One region of the Pantoea jilinensis genome, then DNA from elsewhere that is predicted to be linked to it. Evidence: predicted binding sites of a transcription regulator. Region 1 holds the regulator's gene; the other holds the start of a gene.

Region 1 (4,496 bases):
AGGCTTTACCCGTCTGGTTGACGAGGGGGCCACCGTGGTCGCTGGTCAGCGGGTGCTGGAGATGGACCTTGAATTCCTGAACGCGAACGCCCGCTCAATGGTGAGTCCGGTCGTGGTCAGTAACAGCGATGACTTCGCAGGGCTGACATTACTGGCTCGCGGCCAGGTGGTAGCCGGTGAAACCCCGCTATACGAAGTGAAAGGCTAATCCCCGCAACAGAACCCCACAGGCAGGAAGCGATTCCTGCCTTTTTTGTTTTAAAGGCTTAACAAACGGTTGTTTCCCTCAGACGCTTTGTGGATCATACTCCGTTACTTCGTGGTACAAATCACCCGTTATTCGTATTGAGGATTTTTGAGATGAGTGAGGCTGAAGCCCGCCCAACTAACTTTATTCGTCAGATCATTGACGAAGATTTGGCGAGCGGTAAGCACAGCAGCGTGCATACCCGTTTCCCGCCAGAGCCCAATGGCTATCTGCATATTGGTCATGCGAAATCGATCTGTCTGAATTTTGGCATCGCCCAGGATTATCAGGGGCAATGCAACCTGCGTTTCGACGATACCAATCCTGTTAAAGAGGATATGGAATTTGTTGAATCCATTAAGCGTGACGTCCAGTGGCTGGGTTTTGAGTGGAGCGGTGAGGTCTGTTACTCATCAAACTATTTTGATCAGCTCTACAATTATGCCATCGAGCTGATTTCTAAAGGTCTGGCTTACGTTGATGAACTCAGTCCGGATGAGATTCGCGAATATCGCGGCACCCTGAAAGAGCCTGGCAAAAACAGCCCTTATCGCGATCGCAGCGTGGAAGAGAACCTGGCGCTGTTTGAGAAAATGCGCAACGGTGAGTTTGCCGAAGGCAGCGCCTGTCTGCGTGCCAAAATCGACATGGCCTCTAGTTTCATCGTGATGCGTGATCCGGTGCTGTACCGCATCAAGTTCGCAGAACACCACCAGACGGGTAACAAGTGGTGCATCTATCCGATGTATGACTTTACCCACTGCATCTCCGATGCGCTGGAAGGCATCACGCACTCACTGTGTACGCTGGAGTTTCAGGACAACCGCCGTCTCTATGACTGGGTGCTGGATAACATCACCATTCCGGTTCATCCGCGCCAGTACGAGTTCTCGCGTCTGAATCTGGAGTATGCGGTGATGTCGAAACGCAAACTCACTCAGCTGGTGACCGAGAAGCACGTAGAAGGCTGGGACGATCCGCGCATGCTGACCGTTTCAGGTCTGCGTCGTCGCGGTTACACCGCAGCCTCTATCCGTGAGTTCTGCCGTCGTATTGGCGTGACCAAACAGGATAACATCGTGGAGATGGCCTCGCTGGAATCCTGTATTCGCGATGATCTTAACGAGAATGCACCACGTGCCATGGCGGTGCTCGATCCGCTAAAAGTGGTGATCGAAAACCTGCCAGCGGGTCACAGCGAAACCCTCACCATGCCCAATCATCCGGGTAAGCCGGAGATGGGCACGCGTGAAGTGCCGTTCAGCCGCGAGATCTGGATCGACCGTGCAGATTTCCGTGAAGAGGCGAACAAGCAATATAAACGTCTGGTGCTGGGCAAAGAAGTTCGCCTGCGCAACGCCTACGTGATTCGTGCTGAGCGAATTGCTAAAGATGAAGCGGGCAACATCACCTGCATCTATTGCACCAGCGATGTTGATACGCTGAGCAAAGATCCTGCTGATGGCCGTAAGGTCAAAGGCGTGATTCACTGGGTCTCTGCCGATCACGCGCAGCCTGCTGAGTTCCGTCTGTATGACCGCCTGTTCAGCGTGCCAAACCCGGGTGCGGCTGAGGACTTCCTGGCGGTAATCAACCCTGAGTCACTGGCGATTAAACAGGGCTTTGTGGAACCGAGCCTGCGCGATGTAGAACCGACCACACCGTTCCAGTTTGAACGTGAAGGTTATTTCTGCGCCGACAGCGTTTACTCTACGCCCTCGCAGTTGGTATTCAACCGTACCGTTGGTCTTCGTGATACCTGGACGAAAGCCGGCGAATAACGTGTTGAGGCTGACCTCATAAAATGACAAAAGGGCGATTTATCGCCCTTTTTTATTGTCCCTATTTCGACCATTACCGACGTTTGTTCTGAACTAACTGCAATCCATTAAATGCCATACTGTGAGAGAAATCTGAGTTTAAAAAAATTAATCAATTTCAGGATGTGAATTAGCAGCTTTCAGGTAGGCTATGCGCTCTCAGAGGTTGCACAGCGGGTTACAGAAGGAAAAAATATGACCGTTCTCGCCCAGGAAGCCAAACACAGTGTCGTCGTTTTACATCAGCTCATTGAACGTATTTTTAATAAGCCCGCCGGATCAGACGACAGTTTTGAGCTGCTGATGTCCTATTTTCATCCTGAATTCCGCATGGTGACCCCTAAAGGCAAAGAGTACAATCTGAACGAGGTCGAGGATCTTTTCCGGCAGTTGCAGGGGCAGCGGGAAGGGATGCGCATTGCCACCTGCGAACATGTGATCCTCTCTCATCATGATAAAGAGATCACCGTGCAGTATCGCGAAATGCAGATGATGAATGGCAATAACAATAGCCGCATCTCGCTGGCCATTCTCGATTGCAGTAGCTCTATTCCGCGCTGGCGTTATCTGCAGGAGACGCTGGTCGCCTGACTGACAGCAGACATCAGACGAAAAAAAACCGGTGAATTCACCGGTTTTTTTATTTCAGCTCGCGTTACTGGTCGTGCAGGGTTTCATTTTCCCGGCAATCGCCCAGTGTGCAGTGTCCGTAAAGATAGAGGCTGTGGTTAGTGAGCTTGATGCCGTGGCGGGTTGCGATTTCACGCTGACGCGTTTCGATAGACTCGTCGCTGAACTCAATAACCTTGCCGCAATCCAGGCAAATCAGGTGATCGTGATGATGCTGCTGCGTCAGTTCGAAGACCGATTTGCCGCCTTCGAAATTGTGGCGCGTCACAATACCCGCGTCATCGAACTGGTTAAGCACACGGTAAACGGTAGCCAGTCCAATCTCTTCGCCGATATCAATCAGGCGTTTATACAAATCTTCCGCACTGACGTGATGGCACTCAGGTTCCTGAAGCACTTCCAGAATTTTCAGTCTGGGCAGTGTCACTTTCAGGCCAGCCTTCTTTAATGCGGTGTTGTTGTCAGTCATGCGGATTTTGTCCTGTTACTAATATTCACTTTTGTGGCTTGTCGCCTTGAATGTCGATCTACACTCATTCTCATTTGCGTCTCATTATAGAACTGAAGCGATGAAATGAAAACCAGAGGGCGTGCCTGAATCATCATGGGCTGCTGGGGAGGCGTCACCGGGCCGGGGAGAATTCTGGCAGATGTCTGTTTGTACATCGCTTAGTCTTGCCGCGTGAGAAAATAAGCGGAAGATCGATGCGGGTATTCTACAGATTAAACGGAGAAAGTTAAAAAAATGTGGCTATTATTTCTATAGGAATTTCCATTACCTCAATGTGAGCTGGCGCTCACATTGAGTCAGACACCATCACGCTTCGATGATCTCTTTCAGTTGCAGTTCATCAAAAATCTGCTTAACCCACTGTTCAACACGCTGGTTAGTCAGTTCAGGCTGACGATCTTCGTCGATAGCCAGACCCAGGAAGTGGGTATCATCCGCCAGACCTTTTGAGGCTTCGAAATGGTAGCCCTCAGTTGGCCAGTGTCCGACAATCACGGCACCGTGTGGCTCAATAATGTCGCGGATGGTGCCCATCGCATCACAGAAGTACTCTGCGTAATCTTCCTGATCGCCGCAGCCAAACAACGCCACCAGCTTGCCATTAAAGTCGATCTCTTCCAGCGTCGGGAAGAAGTCATCCCAGTCGCACTGTGCTTCACCGTAGTACCAGGTTGGAATACCCAGCAGCAGGATATCAAATGCTTCCAGATCTTCTTTTGTGCTTTTCGCGATGTCATGCACTTCTGCAACGTCTGAACCCAGCTGTTTCTGGATCATTTTTGCAATGTTTTCGGTATTACCGGTATCGCTGCCAAAGAAGATGCCTACGAGTGCCATGAGTAAAATAACCTCTTAAATCCTGATGATGAGATGTGTGCCGCAGCACATTTCAGCGAATAATAGCAGACGAGAGAAAACCGGTGAACGGTTAAAGCCCCGACATTTGCTCCTGCGTGCGATTTGCCCGCATCAATCCAGTTTGAGCTGCGCCAGCAGCATCTGTTCAATCAGTTCGCTGCGGCTGAGATTACGCTGTTCTGCCAGCGTATTAAGTGCATCGACGGCTTCACTGTTCATTTTCAGTTCGACACGACGAAGTCCGCGTCCTTTGTCACGTTTAAGCTGGTTGCGCTTGTTGATGCGCAGCTGTTCATCACGCGAAAGCGGACTGGTTTTGGGTCGACCGGGGCGGCGCTCATCAGCAAAGAGATCGAGCGTCGTGCGGTCAGTCTGTTCTTTTGCCATGGCTTAGTAAAACTGAATGGGGGCGGGCGCCAGACACTCACCG
Region 2 (4,496 bases), 1.7 Mb from region 1:
AGTCGCCTTCTAAGGATGCCCGATAATTCGCTATTTCTTCACGGTTTCCATGCCCATCAGCCCGATTTTCAGATAGCCCGCCGTGCGCAGTTTATCCATGACGCTCATCAGGGTTTCATAATCCACCGACTTGTCCGCCTGGAAGAAAATCGTCGTCTCTTTGTTGCCCTGCGTCTGGCTGGTCAGCACGTTCACCAGCGAGTCAGGCGTAACCTGATCGTTACCGACGTAGAGCTGCTTATCCGCTTTAATCGACAAATAAACTGGCTTCTCCGGGCGCGGCTGCGGCGCGCTGGTTGAGGCGGGCAGATTGACGCGCACGTCGACCGTCGCCAGTGGCGCGGCGACCATAAAGATGATCAGCAGAACCAGCATGACGTCGATAAACGGCGTCACGTTAATCTCATGCATTTCACCGTCGGTTTGCAGATCGTCGTTTAATCGCATGGCCATAACAGCTTACCCTAAGCGCAGTTTCTGGGCGGTCGCGGGACGTGGAACCTCTTTGGCCACAGTGCCCAGGTCGATGTCACGACTCTGCAACAGCATCACCTGAGCGGCAACATCACCCAGCGAGGCTTTGTAGTTAGCGATCATGCGGGCAAAGACGTTGTAGATCACCACCGCCGGAATCGCAGCGACCAGACCCACCGCCGTTGCCAGCAGCGCTTCGGCGATACCGGGAGCCACCACCGCAAGGTTCGTCGTCTGGGTTTTCGCAATACCGATAAAGCTGTTCATGATGCCCCAGACAGTGCCGAACAGACCAATAAACGGGGCGACAGAGCCGATGGTTGCCAGGAAGCCATTGCCCCGGCCTGCATGGCGGCTGAAAGCAGCCACGCGGCGCTCAAGGCGGAAACTGGTGCGATCTTTAATGCCGTTGGTATCTTCCACACCTGCCGACAATTCGAGTTCATTCTGCGCATCGTTCAGCAGCACGACGCTGTGGCTGTGACCGGTAAACGACTGAGCAATGCGGGCGGCGTCATTAAGACTACGGGCTTCGCCCAGCGCCAGTTGCTCACGCTTCAGGCGGCGCTTAGCGGCGCTGAGTTCAGCATATTTGCCGAAAAAGATTGCCCATGTCACGACCGATGCCAACAACAGGCCAATCATGACGACCTTTACCACGATATCGGCATGTTGATACATGCCCCAAACGGAGAGGTCCGTTTGCATCAAATCACTGGCTACCACGCTGCTTCTCCAACTTCTGATTCAGGGATGCGAAACAAGCGCGAATAATAGCAAAATGGCGGCGAATTGATAGTAGTTCTCATTAGTATTTACAAACCCAACCCTGGTCACAGACCTCGCTTTGACCAGCTTTGCACACTTTCCGTCAGGGACGTTTCGAAAATGTGAAGCTGCATGAAAATTTATTAAAACAACGTTTCAAAATGTGACGCCATTCATTCAATCAACATTACTGCATTTTACTCAGACGCATTTTCACTATGCTGGCTCCACACGGCACTCTGCGGTTAGCCCAGACTCCAGGCCGTCCTACCTCTGCGGGAGACAAAATAATGAGACTGACAAAAACATGCCTGGCCAGTGCCCTGGCGGCAATCATGATAAGTTCCACCGCCACGGCACAGGTGATTAAAGTCGCTGAAGTGCAGCCAGCCGGCTATCCCACTGTGGTTGCCCTGCAACACATGGGCGACAAACTCAAACAGGCCACTGATGGACGGCTGGAGATGAAGATCTACGCCGGTGGCGTGCTGGGTGATGAAGACCAGACGCTGCAACAGGTGCAGCTGGGCGCCATCGATATGATCCGCGTCTCACTGGCTCCGGTCACGTCTATCGCCCCGGAAACCAGCGTGCTGACCCTGCCCTACGTTTTTCGCGACATCGACCACATGCATAAAGTGCTGGATGGTGAGATAGGCAGCGAGATTGCCAGCAAGTTTGATAAGGATCCCAACGCCCGCATGGTCTTCCTGGGCTGGACGGATGCCGGTGAGCGCAACATGATCACCAAGAAGCCGCTGGCAAAACCCGACGATCTTAAAGGTATGAAGATCCGGGTGCAGAACAGCGCCATTTCACTGGCGACGCTGAAAGCGATGGGCGCAAATCCGGTGGCAATGGGCGTCAGCGAAGTCTTTAGTGCGATGCAGACTGGCGTGGTCGATGGCACCGAGAACAACCCACCTACCTTTGTCGCCCACAACTACATGCCGGTCGCGAAGTACTACACCCTCACCGGCCACTTTATTCAGCCAGAGATGATTCTGTTTTCGAAACGTGCCTGGGATCGCCTGAAACCCGACGATCAGACACTGCTGAAAAAGCTCGGTAAAGAGGCACAGGATGAAGAGCGTCAGCTCTGGGCGACCTACACCGAACAGTCGATCGCCAAAATGAAGGCCGGTGGCGTGACCTTCCAGCAGACCGACCGCGACTACTTCGTTAAGGTTACCCAGCCGGTGCGCGATCAATTCGGCGGCAAATATCAGGATCTGATGACCCGAATCGCCGACGTGAAATAACCCTTCCCGCGCCACACTGCCGTGTGGCGTGCTTAATCAGGTATTAATTATGTCTGCTTATACGCGTCTGATGGATGGGCTTTATCTGCTGTGCATGCTGGTGGCCGCCGTGGCGCTGTTAATCATGGTGACGGTCATTCCTGTTGGCATCTTCGCCCGTTACGTGATGAACGGCGCACTCTCCTGGCCAGAACCGGTCGCCATTATCTGCATGATCATATTCACTTTTATCGGCGCGCCGGTCGGCTTTCGTGCCGGAACACATATCTGCGTGTCAATGGTCACCGATCGTCTGTCACCTGCCCGCCAGCGCCTGATGCTGCGGGTCTGCGATCTGCTGATGATCATCACCTGCCTGGTGATCTTCCAGGCCAGTTACAGCCTGTGTGAAGCGATGTGGGTGCAGACGCTCGCCTCACTGCCGGCGGTGACCTACGGCGAAATGTATCTGCCGATCCCGATTGGCGCGATCTTCACCCTGCTGTTTGTTGTTGAGCGATTGCTGACCGGCGATCAAAGTCAGCGACCCATTGTCACACTGGGCGGCACCCACTAATCCGGAGCAGAAGATGGATGCATTAATCTTGATAGGCAGTTTGCTGGTGTTGCTGTTGGTGGGGTTTCCGGTCGCGTTTGCGGTCGGCCTGAGCGCTTTTATCGGCGCCTGGTGGATCGATCTGCCCCTGGAAGCGGTGGTGATTCAGATAACTAATGGCATTAACAAATTTTCGCTGCTGACCATCCCGTTCTTTATTCTTGCGGGTGCGATCATGGCGGAGGGTGGGATTGCCCGGCGGCTGGTCAATTTCGCCTATATCTTTGTCGGCTTTATTCGCGGTGGCCTCTCACTGGTTAACATCGTCGCGTCGACCTTCTTTGGTGCCATCTCCGGATCGTCAGTCGCGGACACCGCTTCGATTGGTTCGGTGATGATCCCGCAGATGGAGGAGAAAGGCTATCCGCGTGATTTTGCCGCTGCGGTAACGGCCAGCGGCTCCGTTCAGGCCGTGCTGACGCCACCCAGTCACAACTCGGTGATTTACTCGCTGGCAACCGGCGGCATGGTCACCATCTCTTCGCTGTTTGTCGCAGGTATCCTGCCGGGACTGATGCTGGGAGGCTGCCTGATGGTGATGTGCCTGGGGTTCGCACGCAAACGCGGCTATCCCAAAGGCGAGCGCATTCCGTTTCGTCAGGCGCTGAAGATTTTCTTTGACGCGTTCTGGGGCCTGTTTACCGTGGTCATCATCATGGGTGGGATTCTCTCCGGTATTTTCACCGCCTCAGAGTCCGCGGCGATCGCCTGTATCTGGGCCTTTTTCGTCACCATGTTTATCTATCGCGACTTTAAATGGAATCAGCTGCATATCCTGCTGTTTCGTACCATTAAAACCGTCACCATCGTGATGGTGCTGATCGCTTTCGCCGCCGGGTTTGGTGCGGTGATGACGTTCATGCAACTGCCGACGATGATCACCGAAGCCTTTACCAGCCTCTCTGATAATAAATATGTGATTCTGATGTGCATCAACATCCTGCTGCTGGTGGTGGGCACGCTGATGGATATGGCGCCGCTGATTCTGATTCTCACGCCCGTATTGCTGCCGGTGGCGACCTCACTGGGCATTGATCCGGTGCACTTCGGCATGATCATGCTGACCAATCTCGGCATCGGACTGATTACGCCGCCGGTCGGCACAGTACTGTTTGTCGCCAGCGCGGTAAGTAAACAGAAGATTGAGCAGGTGGTCGGGGCGATGCTACCGTTCTACGGCATGCTGTTTATCGTTCTGATGCTGATTACCTATATTCCCGCCATTTCGCTCTGGTTACCGCGCCTGATGGGCGTGATGTAACGCAAAGAAAAACGGCCCGTGAGCGGGCCGTTTTTTTTCCTGCGATGCACTCTGATAATCACCATTGAGTCTCAACCCTGCTGGCTGTTTCGTGGTAACGTGAGAGCTTAGTCCGAAGCGGTAAAGGCGACTCATG

What was found. Region 1 encodes Fur, which represses iron uptake genes when iron is present. Its sites were predicted from a motif close to ATAATAATGAGAACNACTATCAA; they were not measured.
Region 2: a site for Fur is predicted at 1,267-1,289, ahead of exbB (tol-pal system-associated acyl-CoA thioesterase). Genes of this name have one in related genera too.

What each region holds. Positions count from the first base shown of each region.
Region 1 covers NZ_CP077746.1:2,940,434-2,944,929, reverse strand. The annotation lists gene nagE (PTS sugar transporter subunit IIABC family protein) at 1-208, shown strand, start outside; gene glnS (glutamine--tRNA ligase) at 361-2,028, shown strand; gene KTJ90_RS13880 (hypothetical protein) at 2,263-2,658, shown strand; gene fur (ferric iron uptake transcriptional regulator) at 2,723-3,166, opposite strand; gene fldA (flavodoxin FldA) at 3,515-4,045, opposite strand; gene ybfE (LexA regulated protein) at 4,178-4,453, opposite strand.
Region 2 covers NZ_CP077746.1:666,879-671,374, reverse strand. The annotation lists gene exbD (TonB system transport protein ExbD) at 31-453, opposite strand; gene exbB (tol-pal system-associated acyl-CoA thioesterase) at 460-1,182, opposite strand; gene KTJ90_RS03215 (TRAP transporter substrate-binding protein) at 1,533-2,504, shown strand; gene KTJ90_RS03210 (TRAP transporter small permease) at 2,554-3,060, shown strand; gene KTJ90_RS03205 (TRAP transporter large permease) at 3,074-4,360, shown strand; gene metC (cystathionine beta-lyase) at 4,494-4,496, shown strand, end outside.